4 regions of the Salipaludibacillus sp. CF4.18 genome follow, and region 2 is predicted to be linked to each of the others. Evidence: predicted binding sites of a transcription regulator. Region 2 holds the regulator's gene; each other region holds the start of a gene.
The links. The regulator Rex, encoded in region 2, represses fermentation and respiration genes when NADH is low (regulators of the CRP and FNR family bind a similar motif). The targets are predictions, from matches to a motif close to TTGTGAAATATTTCACAA.

Region 1 (3,218 bases), on a different contig from region 2:
CCTTGTTCATTACGAATAGCGAAATAACGGATCAAAACAAATTTATCTTTTAATGGAATCCAAAAGTCTTCCAAATCTTTTTTGCCAGATTTAAAATCATCGAGAAGTGCATTCACTATATGGGCACTCTGCGGAGGGTGACAATTTTGAACAGTTCGACCAATGACTGATTTAGTGCGATGAAAAACGCGTTCCTTCCCGTGTGAAAAATAACGGACCACATCATTTTCATCAATCATCGTAATATCAACCGGAAGATGATTCATCATCAACTCTAGTTGTTCCACGGATAAGATCCCGGTTTCCAGCTGAATGACACCTTCTTTCATAAATGCATCAGCAGTTAAATCGGCTCGTTCAGGCTGCCAAGGGGCTGGAGATTCAATGAATGTATACCCAATCACATCACCTTCTTTTTCAATCTTTAGCCACTCGTCCTCGGTAAGTTTTTCGACAGCCATTGGAAGAAGGATATTTTCCTCCTTGTAAATCATTTCAGATACTTCGTGGATGATTTCATCCAGCAATGGGAGTATCTCAGATGTGTTCAAAGGATCTTCGATTAACTGGGTTTTCGTTGTCTTTATCGTGGCACGAATTCGGTCATCTACTCCCCACATTACTTTTGTGGGACCAAATATCCCGTATCTTTCCAAGTAGGGAAATAGGAGGTTTTCTTTTCGACTATAATGGTTATCTATCTCTAGAAGTTCGGTCAAATCCGTGAGTAGTTTAGAAATAACCTCTTCTTCTAAATGTCTTTTCTCATATTGATCCCGATGTAACTTTAGTCTGAAATTAACGTGTCGATCAATTTCTTTATTCTCTTGGAAAAAAGTGTGAACAGGATGTCCTTTCTGAAGTTGAGGCTCATTTGCTGCGTGAATCTCTTCAATGGATACTTTAAATACAGCGGTATGCACGGAACACAACCGTTGAACTTCTTCCACGGAAATGCCTTCTTCTTCCATTAAAGACTGCTCCATTTGTGAAATTTCACTGACACTTATATGATCAGTTGCCTTCTCAAACCTAGCTCTTACTTCTTCAATATTTTTTCCGTCATGCAGTTCTTTGATAATATCTTTCAATAACGCTTGTCGCTCCGTTTTTTCCAGCGAATCCATTTCACGGTTGTTGATTATTTCACTCATGATTTCTCCCCCTTTAATCCGTCAATTTAAATCCTTGTTGCTCTAACTGTTTACTAACCTTTTCCACCGAAAACCCCATTGCTCGGCATCCTTTGGAGATAGTCATGATTCTTCCGGCTGATTGAATCATTCCGGGCTTGGTAATATTGACGAAACCTATGTCTCTCATAATATTTATCAAATCAGGGTGAGCTGTACATAATTCTAAAATGGATGTTCTCAACGAAATTTCCTTCATAGGAATAATCACCTCTTATAGATGTCGTTTTCTAATTGATAACTGCTTTCAATAAAATAGTATCATGTGTATATCACCCAAGGTTGTGATTTTAATCACAAACAAAAATAAAAGAGATTAAAAAAGGGGTTTGCCCCCCCCATATATTGGAAGGTGCTGAAGCTTCGGATGATTCAATCTTAATGCCTGCAGTGAACCTTAGCTTCAGGTTTGCTATAATGGAAGGAACTAGAACATCAATCGATTGGAGAAGGTACAATGAGTTATCCGAACATCATGAAGACAATGGAGTTAATCAAGGAATTGGTGGAAATTCCTAGTCCTTCTGGACATACAAATGAAGTTATTACATATGTTGAAAATTTCTTAAAAGATTTGCAAGTCACAACAACACGCAATCGAAAGGGAGGATTAATCGCAACGATTCCAGGGAAGGAAACCGCGGAACAGCGTATGCTGACGGCTCATGTTGATACACTTGGAGCGATCGTGAAAGAGATAAAACCAAGTGGCAGACTAAAGCTTGATTTGATCGGGGGTTTTAAATTCAATGCGATCGAAGGGGAGTACTGTCAAATTGAAACGTCTTCCGGTAAAAAGTATAGTGGTACAATTTTAATGCATCAAACTTCTGTGCATGTATATAAAGATGCCGGTGAAGCCAAACGAAATCAAGCAAATATGGAAGTAAGAATCGATGAAATAGTTCACAATGAAGAGGATGTTCACGCACTGGGTATTGAGATCGGTGACTTTGTTTCCTTCGATCCGCGTGCGCAAATCTTACCAAGCGGATTTATTAAATCAAGACATTTGGATGATAAAGCGAGTGTCGGGATTTTATTACAATTAATCAAACAAATTAAAACAGATCAGACAGAATTACCTTATACGACCCAGTTCCTGATTTCAAATAACGAAGAAATAGGTTATGGAGGTAATTCAAATATCCCCCCAGAAACGGTCGAATATTTAGCAGTCGATATGGGAGCGATGGGGGATGGTCAAACGACAGACGAATACACCGTCTCTATTTGTGCAAAAGATGCGAGCGGACCTTATCACTTTGAGTTGCGGAAACGTTTGGTAGCCTTAGCGAAAGAAAACGGTATTGGATATAAGGTCGACATTTATCCGTATTACGGTTCCGATGCATCAGCAGCGATACGGGCAGGAAACGATATTGTTCATGGACTTATTGGACCTGGAATTGATTCCTCTCATGCGTATGAGCGAACACATCAGTCTTCGATTGAAGAGACAACGAAACTATTGTGGCACTATTTGCAGTCAGATATGGTATAGGAAAAACTTTAGAGCAGTCTGCTAAAATAAAGCTTGGGTTCCGATTAATACATTCATAATTAAAAAAGGTTGTGGCAAAAGTCTATATTGACTTGTTGCCACAACCTTTTTTTGCAGCAGTATAAATGTCTTATTTCCTCTTAATCTCAAATCTAGTACGCAAAATATTCGGGAAATTTAAAGGCGACATTGAACAAAAGTTATTTTCATTGTAACATTATGATATTAGATCGATCTAATTAAAGGAGGATAATGAAATGTCTGATCTTGAACGTATTGATGGTAGAACAAAGTTGATTGGACTCATTGCTACACCCATTGGTCATTCTTTAGCTCCGGTTATGCATAATATGGCATATCGAAAAATGGGGTTAAATTTCGCTTATATTGCTTTTGAAGTTGGGAACGATCAGTTGGATGATGCAGTTACGGGGATGCGTGCTTTGAATGTAGGAGGATTCAACGTATCTATGCCTAATAAAACAAAAATCCTTCCTCTTTTGGATGAAATATCTCCAGAG
Region 2 (3,218 bases):
ATAAAGGAGAATGCCCGTTGACGAAAAAATACTGGCTCATACTATTTGCGTTTGTTTTAACACAGCTTTCGCCGATTGTAATCATTCCACTTATGATGGTATCCGGTTACTCAGGAACAGAAGAAGAGCTGTCCGGACTCTCACTATTTATTGGTTTTACAATTGGTTTCCTGCTCATTTCTTTTATTGCCTTTAAATCAAAACCTGATCGTGCCTTTATGGAGAATCGTGCTGATGCCGGCACAACTATAGGTTGGTCGCTCTTAGGTATTATTTTAGCTTTTGCTTCACAGTACATTGCTTCCATCATTAATACTCTTCTGTTGGGTATTGAACCCGGATCTGAAAACACAGAAATGATTGTGGACATGGCTACCAGCGTTCCATTGATGATGCTTGCAGTCGCTGTATTTGCTCCAGTCATGGAAGAGATTGTTTTTCGCATGGTCATCTTCGGAAGTTTATTTAAACGATTTGGGTTTTGGATTGCATCCATCTCCAGTGGTTTAATTTTTGCTGTCGTGCACTGGGATTTTGAAAACCTTCTTGTTTATCTTTCAATGGGAATTGTCTTTGCCTTCCTATATGTAAAAACAAAACGTATTATTGTTCCGATTATTGCACACGTTGGAATTAATTCATTCGTCATGATTGTTCAGGTCATTTATGGCGAAGAGCTGCAAGATTTACTAGAACAGCTGGAAGAAACGGAACAGACTGTTCAAGCGATACTAGGAGGTCTTTTCTAATGACTAAATCTCCCCGATTTTTCGGTTATATTTATTTATTTCTAGGAACATTATTTCTTTTCTTTGCAATACAGTCCGCTGGAGAAACAGCCGGCTGGGATGTTTGGACGGTTATTCTTATGGCATTTGCGGCGATTGATTACATGATAGCTTTTCGCTATTTTGCAACTGCCGCACGAAAACGTCAGAAAAAATAAAACTACATTAAAAAAAAGGGGAGGGAAAGGATCAACTATGATCCTTTCCCTCCCCTTTCTTATATTTATAACGGATAATGCTTCAAAAAGTAAATGAGCGATTGAAGCTCGACGGACAGATCAATATGATGAACCCGGATATGCTCCGGAACCGATAAACGTGCAGGGGTAAAATTAAGAATCCCTTTTATCCCCGAGTCCACAAGATGGTCAGCGATGTTTTGCGCTACATTCGATGGTACGGTAAGAATCGCCACGTCCACATTTCCACCTACTCGGTCCTTGAAGGTGTCCAAATGATAAATTGGAACCCCACTAATTGTTGTGCCCACGATGCTCTCATCCACATCAAAAGCCATTTCAATTCGCGTATTATTCGTTTTACTGAAATTATAATTGAGTAACGCAGTACCAAGGTTACCTACCCCGACAAGCGTAACTTTCGTTAATTCATCCTGGTCCAGCGTTTCCCGGAAAAAGGACAATAAGTAATTTACATTATATCCGTACCCTTTTTTCCCGAGTGCCCCAAAATAAGAAAAATCTCTTCGTATCGTAGCGGAATCAACTTTAACCGCTTCGCTTAACTCGGAAGAGGAAACACGGTGTTTTCCGGAAGCTTGCAAGCCTTCTAAGAAACGATAATATAATGGTAACCGCCTTGCTGTTGCCTGCGGGATTTTGGCCTGATCAATGTCCATAGTTATTTTCCTCCAGTTCTATGTAGCACTTCTAAATCTTCTGTTCTCTCATTTTACATGAATACTATGTTTGGATTTATTAATCTCTTTTGAAGTCACCGTTTTTCCCACCTGTTTTTTGCAATAAATACGTTTCTCCTATCATCATACCCTTATCCACAGCCTTACACATATCATAGATAGTCAGTGCCGTTGCAGACGCTGATGTTAACGCTTCCATTTCAACACCTGTGCTACCTTTTGTTTTCACACTTACTTCTATCGCCAGAATGTACAAGTCATCCTTAACATTCCAGTCAAAACGGATATCCACACCCGATAAAGATAAAGGGTGACACATAGGGATCCATTGCGATGTATTTTTTGCGGCCATAATTCCCGCTACTTGCGCGACAGCTAATACATCCCCTTTTTTCATCGATCCTTGTTGAATACCTTCGTATATTTCTTTATTTACTTGAATACTTGATTTGGCCACTGCCGTTCGTACCGTTTCGTCTTTATCTGAAATATCTACCATTTTCGCACGGCCTTGTTCATTAAAATGTGTAAATGAATCCATCGTTCTTCCCCCTCTTTCTATTGCTTCTATTGTACACTATTCTTTCACATTCTGCACATTGAAACGCTGGAGGGTTGCGGTAATTGATGCTTATCATATACACTTATCATGTGAAAAGGTACGGCATTTAAGGTGAGGATGAACTATCATGATTTTATTACAATGTGTGCAACTATCGAAAGCATATGGAACCGATGAAATACTATCAAATGTAAAACTGGAAATAAAAAGTCGCGAGAGAGTCGCTTTAGTTGGTAGAAACGGTGCCGGTAAATCCACCCTCCTGAAAATTATCACAGGCGAACTTTCCTATGATTCGGGGGATCTGATCATACCAAAGGAAGTGGAAGTAGGCTATCTAGCGCAAGACAGTGGCTTAAACTCGTCTCGTTCGATATGGGATGAGATGCTTCTTGTTTTTGAACCGCTCAAGAAGATGGAACAGAAACTTCGTAAGCTAGAAGAAAAAATGAGCGATCCGGACAGGTCTGATTTCGAGAAAATTCTTGAGGAGTATGATCAATTACAACAAGACTTTAAAGACAGTGGAGGCTTTCAATACGAGGCAGATATTCGCAGCATTTTGTCAGGACTTCATTTCAGCAATTTTGATTATGAAACTCCGATTCATTCGTTAAGCGGTGGACAAAAAACAAGATTAGCATTAGGAAAACTATTGCTTTCCGCTCCTGACTTATTAGTATTGGACGAGCCAACCAACCACTTAGACATTCAAACGCTCACATGGTTAGAGCAGTATCTTTCCAGCTATGACGGTTCGATTTTAATCGTCTCCCACGACCGTTATTTCTTGGATCGCGTTGTCGACAATGTGTATGAACTGTCTTTTCAAAAGACTGTGAAATATCCCGGTAACTATTCAAAGTATTTGGAAGAAAAAGCACTTCGCCATGAACAGGAAATGAAAATATTTGAAAAACAGCAAGGCGAAGTAAAGAAACTCGAAGAATTCGTACAGAAAAACTTAGCACGTGCCTCCACAAGTAAC
Region 3 (3,218 bases), on a different contig from region 2:
TACTTAGAAGAATAAAAGGTTTATTCCTGACTCATATAGGATAATTTATTTAGTGGGACGCTCAAGTGAGTGACCATTAGAAAGGATGTTCAGAAAAAATGCGACCAGACCAAGACCTAGTAATGCTTATGAAAAAATATCCACAATTAGTTGTTGAATCTAATTTTTCCTTTAAAAATTCAACAACATTTTTTTCGCAAAGGATGACTAAATTAGAGTATACGGACAACCACAAACAAAAAATAGTTTATTTTTTTCACGGAAATCTATCCTCAGAAGAACTAGGTTATTTTATGGATGAGTTTTCAAAAATGTTCCTACAAAAAACAAATATTTCACAAGTCATCCTAGGGGCGAAAAATATACCTACCGCTTATAAAAATATGCTTGATCACTTTAATGTTTCTTGGTACGAAATTGATTTAACACTTGCTAAAAAGGTGATAGAACAACAAGAAAGTACGGAAATAAACCTTAAAAATCGAATTGAAAGATCTAAGTATCATGATGCACTGCTTGTTTTCACAGAAGGATTCTTAGGTGCAGACTTGAACACTTCCTGGGACGACTTTTCCTTACTTGTTTCGGATCAACAAGTCTCTAAAGTAGAGGGTGAGTCCCCCAACTGCAAAGAAAGAGTATTTCAAATTTATTACCGCCACCAACTTCGTTATGAAGGTCTCATTCAAATAACCTATCAGAAACGTCATGAATTGATGCAATGGCCAGATTTGTTAACTGTGTGTATGACAGAAGTTAATTCCTTAAATGAAGATACTCTTAGAAACGATGTATTTAAGTTAAGTATAGATTTCCAAACGTGTGTAGATTGGAATACAGGTTATCTTTTTACAGAAATCCTTTGTGATGATGACATGTTAACAGAAAGAGATGCAGAGAGGATTCAATATATTTTACAAAAATGGAACCTTCATCATAATTACTCTTTTCATTTAGCGGAGTATGAGCAAGCAGATCTGGAATATTTCATTAAGAAACTAATATCAATAACTTTATTAAAAAGTACTGCCAATAGCAAACAGCCTATTTCTTAATGTCAGACGAAATCCTCCAATACACTGGGGGATTTCGTTTACATAAAGCAATAAAAGGTGAGCGTAATTCACTAAATAGCCATAATGAAAACGGAAACATTGTGAATGTGAATATTTTCACAATATAACTATAGCTTTATAAAATTATGTACGATATACTAAATTTGTAAAAGGCTACTACCATTATATTTTTTTAAAAACAATTGTGAAATGCTTCACAATGAATTAAAAGGAGGAATTAAAATGGCCGTTGACGAGAAAAAATTAAAAAATGTGACAGAGGCTGTACAAGAGGTTAACAGGTTGGTGGAAAAAGCTAAAAAAGCCCATAAAGCATTTTTAAATTTTGATCAAAATCACATTGACACCATTGTAAAAGAGATGGCTTTGGCAGGGGCAGATCAACACATGCAGTTAGCTAAGATGGCGGTAGAGGAAACAAACAGAGGCGTCTACGAAGATAAAATTATCAAAAATATGTTCGCAACAGAATACATTTATCATGCCATCAAGTACGATAAAACAGTAGGTATTGTTGCTGAAAACGAACATGAAGAAATGATTGAAATTGCCGAACCAGTAGGAGTTATAGCTGGGGTAACCCCGGTTACGAATCCAACTTCAACGACGTTGTTTAAAATTCTTATATCAATCAAAACAAGAAACCCGATTATTTTTGCTTTTCATCCATCCGCTCAAAAATGCAGTCAAAAAGCAGCCGAAATACTTTATGAAGCAGCACTTAAAGCTGGAGCGCCTGAAGGATGCATTCAATGGATTGAGAAACCATCTATTGAAGCAACGCAACAACTAATGAATCATCCAGGTGTTGCCGTTGTTTTAGCGACAGGTGGAGCTGGAATGGTTAAATCGGCTTATAGTACTGGGAAGCCGGCTTTAGGAGTCGGGCCAGGGAATGTACCTTGCTATATCGAAAGAACAGCAAATATTAAGCAAGCAGTGAATGATTTAATTCTGTCTAAAACATTTGATAACGGTATGATATGTGCTTCCGAACAAGCAGTTATTATTGATCAAGTCATCTACGAACAGACTAAAAATGAGTTAATTAAAAATAATTGTTATTTCTTAACGAACAATGAACGGAAACTAATTGAAGAACTAGCTATCAATGAAAATACATGTGCGGTGAATCCAAAAATTGTAGGGATGCCAGCAGCAGAAATCGCAAAAATGGCAGGATTAAGTGTTCATCCTGATACGAAGATATTAATTGCTGAGTTGAAAACAGTTGGACCAGAATCACCGTTATCAAGAGAAAAGCTAAGCCCGATCCTAGCTTGCTTTAAAGTAAAAGATATAAAAGAAGGGTTTGATCGTGCCGAAGAAATGTTAGAGTTTGGTGGCCTGGGTCACACGGCTGTGATCCACTCAGCCAATGACAATGTCGTTCGTGATTTTGCCTTACGTATGAAAGCCGGAAGAATTATTGCCAATTCTCCATCTTCACAAGGGGCAATAGGCGATATATATAATGGTTACCTTCCATCTTTAACATTAGGTTGCGGCTCATATGGTTCTAACTCTGTGTCTCAGAACGTTGGTACAGTTAATCTTGTGAACTATAAAAAAGTAGGAAACAGGAAAAACAATATGCAATGGTTCAAAGTTCCACCAAAAATCTTCTTTGAAAAAAATTCTACACAGTATTTAGAAAAAATGCCGGATATTTCTCGTGCGATGATCGTTACAGATGCCATGATGATTAAAATGGGGTATGTAGATAAAGTTCTTTATTATTTAAATAAGCGCGAGGAAAAAGTACAATATGAGATTTTTTCAGATGTAGAACCAGACCCATCTATTGAAACTGTAATGGCCGGTGCGGAAGCGATGAAGGCATTTGAGCCTGATGTTATTATAACCCTGGGTGGAGGATCAGCCATGGATGCTGCAAAAGGAATGTGGGTTTTCTATGAGTATCCAGACCTTGATTTCCAAGGCTTAAAACAAAAGTTTCTTGATATTCGTAAACGAGTATATAAATATCCGAAGTTAGGAAACAAAACAAAGTTTGTTGCGATTCCAACGACTTCTGGAACTGGCTCTGAAGTCACCTCATTTGCAGTAATTACTGATAAAAAAAATAACGTCAAATATCCTTTAGCAGACTATGAATTAACTCCTGACGTAGCCATTATC
Region 4 (3,218 bases), on a different contig from region 2:
TTCATCACGAGACATATGTGTACACTCACACATGCCACTTTGTTGTGCGGCAGCGTCGAAGCTGTCACCCAAAGTAAGCGCAAGAATACCCTCGACCACCGGGCGACATTTACCACAAGATGCGCCTGCTTTAGTGCAAGTTTTCACTTCATCAAAAGACGTTAAACTCTCTTCTAATATTGATTGAACAATTTTTCCTTTAGTAACACCATTACATCCACAGACAGTCTCCTCAGCAGGCATTTCCGCCAGCATAGCAGAATCATCTTCTTCTCCAGCCTTTTGTAAAACGGAAGCAGTCGTAAACTCTGAAATATCCGTACCTTTTTTCAACATGGAAAACAAACGATTCCCATCACTCGCGTCTCCGTAAAGAACAATTCCTACTACTTTATTATTCGTTACTAATATTTTTTTGTATACTCTAGCGACAGCGTCTTGCACGACGATGGCATCTGTATCATCATCTTCCTGTATTTTACCCCCGGAAAATAAATCACAACCTGCTACCTTTAATTGTGTTGACAAAATAGTCCCGTGATATCCTGTACCTTGAATGCCGGTTAACTGATCGGCGAGTGCTCTACCTTGTTCATATAATGGAGCGACCAATCCATACGCAATCCCTTGATGCTCAGCACATTCACCAACCGCATAAATAGAAGGATCAGTAGTTCTCATATGGTCATCTACAACAATCGCTCTCTTTACTTCAAGACCTGATTCTTTTGCGAGCGAAACGTTAGGACGAATACCGACAGCCATAACGACTAAATCGCAAGCTAACTCTTCTTCGTCTTTAAAGCGAATGCCATCAACACAAGCATTACCGAGAATTTCTACAGTTTGTTTTTCCATTTTAAACTTCATGCCTTGTTTTTCTAAATCTTTCTTTAGCATTCTAGCTGCCGGTGCATCTAATTGCTGTTCCATTAAAGTCGGTAAAAGATGGACAACATAGACTTCCATTCCTCGGTCTATCAACCCTTTTGCAGCTTCTAAGCCTAGCAATCCTCCACCTATAACAACAGCTTTCTTTTTTGTTCTAGCGAATTCGATCATTTTTTCCGTGTCTTCGATTGTTCTGAAGCCAATAACTCCTTCTAAGTCTTTTCCTGGAAGTGGCAAAATAAATGAATCTGATCCAGTAGCTAAAATTAATTCATCATACGAAACCACATTTCCTTTGTCAGTTTTAATTATTTTTTCTGTTCGATCAATGGTAACTACCCTCTCTCCTGTGAGGAGTGTGATTTTATTTTCTTCGTACCACGAGAGATCATTAATGATAATTTCATTAAGCACTGTTTTTCCTTGTAGAACATTTGACAACATAATTCGATTATAGTTAGGATGGGGTTCGTCCCCAATAATAGTAATCTCATATTTCTGTGGATCTCTTTTCAAAATTTCCTTGATACTTCTAACTCCAGCCATTCCATTTCCAATCATGACAAGTTTTTTCATACTCTGCTACCTCCTTATACTCTTGCTCAATAATTCACATATGCTTTTAAAAAAATAGTTTGATCTCAACACGCTTATGTCGTTGATCTTATTTACTATAATCAAAGTATACACGAGTAATAAACAAAAAAAGAACGAAATTTTCAACAAATTATTGAACAATTTTGATTACGTTGGTTCAAATTTTAAATTTTGTTTTTATCTATAGATCCACTTTAATCCATTTCTAAACGGTCTGCTGTGATTTTAATCACACGTTTTCCATGTTTAGTAAAAACTGCATTGCATACTTTAAAACTTAGTGTCTTTTTTCTATGTTGTTGCTTTATTATCCGAAAAGCATACGACCTCGTTGATTAAATAGTTCTAATAGAGGGTAAAACACCATTATACGAATACATAAAAGGAGTTCAAAAATGACGGGACTATTTGATTTTATATCCACTAATACGACAATTTATAAATTAATCATCGCTTTGTTAGGCGTAATTATCATCTCTGTTATCGTTAGAATAATGAAAAAGACCTTGACTAGGTACGTTAAAGACCAGAATAATTGGTATAAAACAAGGAAAGCAACGAATATTTTTGGATTTATTCTAGCAGCTATATTTTTAGCCATTTTGTACAGCGATATGTTAGGCGGCATCACCGTTGTACTTGGTGTAGCCAGTGCTGGAATTGCGTTTTCTTTACGAGAAGTAATTGCCAGTATTGCTGGTTGGCTTACTATTTTAGTTGGTGGAATGTTTAAAACCGGTGACAGAGTTCAGCTTGGTGGTGTAACTGGAGATGTAATTGATCTTGGCGTTTTACGAACCACTGTCATGGAAACAGGTCAATGGGTTGATGCAGATTTATACAGTGGCAGAATTGTAAAGATTGCAAACAGTTTCGTATTTACACAACCAGTTTATAATTATTCCACGGATTTCCCTTTCTTATGGGATGAAATTACCCTTCCGATTAAATTTGGCAGCGATTATACAGTTACGAGAGAACTCATTCGTCAAGTGGCTATTGATCAATTAGGTGATTACAGTCAACAAACCAAAGAACATTGGGATTATATGGTACGGAAATTCATTATTGAAGATGCAACGACCGAACCTATGGTTACACTGACGGTGAACGATAACTGGGTTGAGTTTACGTTAAGATACATTGTGGAATACAAAGCTAGAAGATCAACAAAGGATACCCTATTTACAAATATACTGGAGAAAATCGAAGCGCAACCAGAAAAAGTACAGCTTGCTTCCGCAACCTTTGAAGTAGTTAGTACTCCCCCAGTAGATGTTAATATCAAAAACAAACCAGACACCATTGACAAATATTAAACTTGTTCTTTCATAGTTAAGTACGGACAGTGCCTTGCGCTGTTCGTGTTTCTTGTTGGACTTTTCTCAAGAAAAAAGGAGGAAATAAAAGATGAATATGATAGAAAAACTAAAGAAAAAAAGTGTGTTTCTTTTAGCAGTAATGATTGTCTTATCTGTTGTTGTTTGGGGTGCTATATCACCAGATGGCATGACAAACATAATGGAGCAAATCATGGATCAAATGGTACAACACTTTGGATGGCTCTATGTCATATCAACTGCTGTATTTATCGGTTTTTGTTTATTTCTTGGCTTCGGACCTTACCGACATATGAAGCCCGGTGATAAACAAGAAAAACCGGAATATTCCTACTTCACATGGACCGGTATGCTTTTTGCTGCCGGAATGGGGGTTGGTGAACCTCTCTC

Region 1: the regulator Rex is predicted to act here: its motif matches at 1,476-1,493, upstream of ACHABW_RS12855 (DUF1858 domain-containing protein).
Region 3: the regulator Rex is predicted to act here: its motif matches at 1,259-1,276, upstream of adhE (bifunctional acetaldehyde-CoA/alcohol dehydrogenase).
Region 4: the regulator Rex is predicted to act here: its motif matches at 1,490-1,507, upstream of nirB (nitrite reductase large subunit NirB).

What each region holds. Positions count from the first base shown of each region.
Region 1 covers NZ_JBIMEV010000018.1:68,284-71,501, reverse strand. Annotated here, with positions in the region: gene ACHABW_RS12860 (DUF438 domain-containing protein) at 1-1,154, opposite strand, end outside; gene ACHABW_RS12855 (DUF1858 domain-containing protein) at 1,168-1,392, opposite strand; gene ACHABW_RS12850 (M42 family metallopeptidase) at 1,651-2,697, shown strand; gene ACHABW_RS12845 (shikimate dehydrogenase) at 2,955-3,218, shown strand, end outside.
Region 2 covers NZ_JBIMEV010000075.1:5,531-8,748, forward strand. Annotated here, with positions in the region: gene ACHABW_RS23620 (lysostaphin resistance A-like protein) at 18-749, shown strand; gene ACHABW_RS23625 (YdiK family protein) at 749-946, shown strand; gene ACHABW_RS23630 (redox-sensing transcriptional repressor Rex) at 1,012-1,647, opposite strand; gene moaC (cyclic pyranopterin monophosphate synthase MoaC) at 1,727-2,209, opposite strand; gene ACHABW_RS23640 (ABC-F family ATP-binding cassette domain-containing protein) at 2,358-3,218, shown strand, end outside.
Region 3 covers NZ_JBIMEV010000013.1:1,835-5,052, forward strand. Annotated here, with positions in the region: gene ACHABW_RS10520 (hypothetical protein) at 99-1,055, shown strand; gene adhE (bifunctional acetaldehyde-CoA/alcohol dehydrogenase) at 1,299-3,218, shown strand, end outside.
Region 4 covers NZ_JBIMEV010000019.1:70,887-74,104, forward strand. Annotated here, with positions in the region: gene nirB (nitrite reductase large subunit NirB) at 1-1,467, opposite strand, end outside; gene ACHABW_RS13255 (mechanosensitive ion channel family protein) at 1,884-2,807, shown strand; partial or broken gene ACHABW_RS13260 (BCCT family transporter) at 2,950-3,218, shown strand, end outside.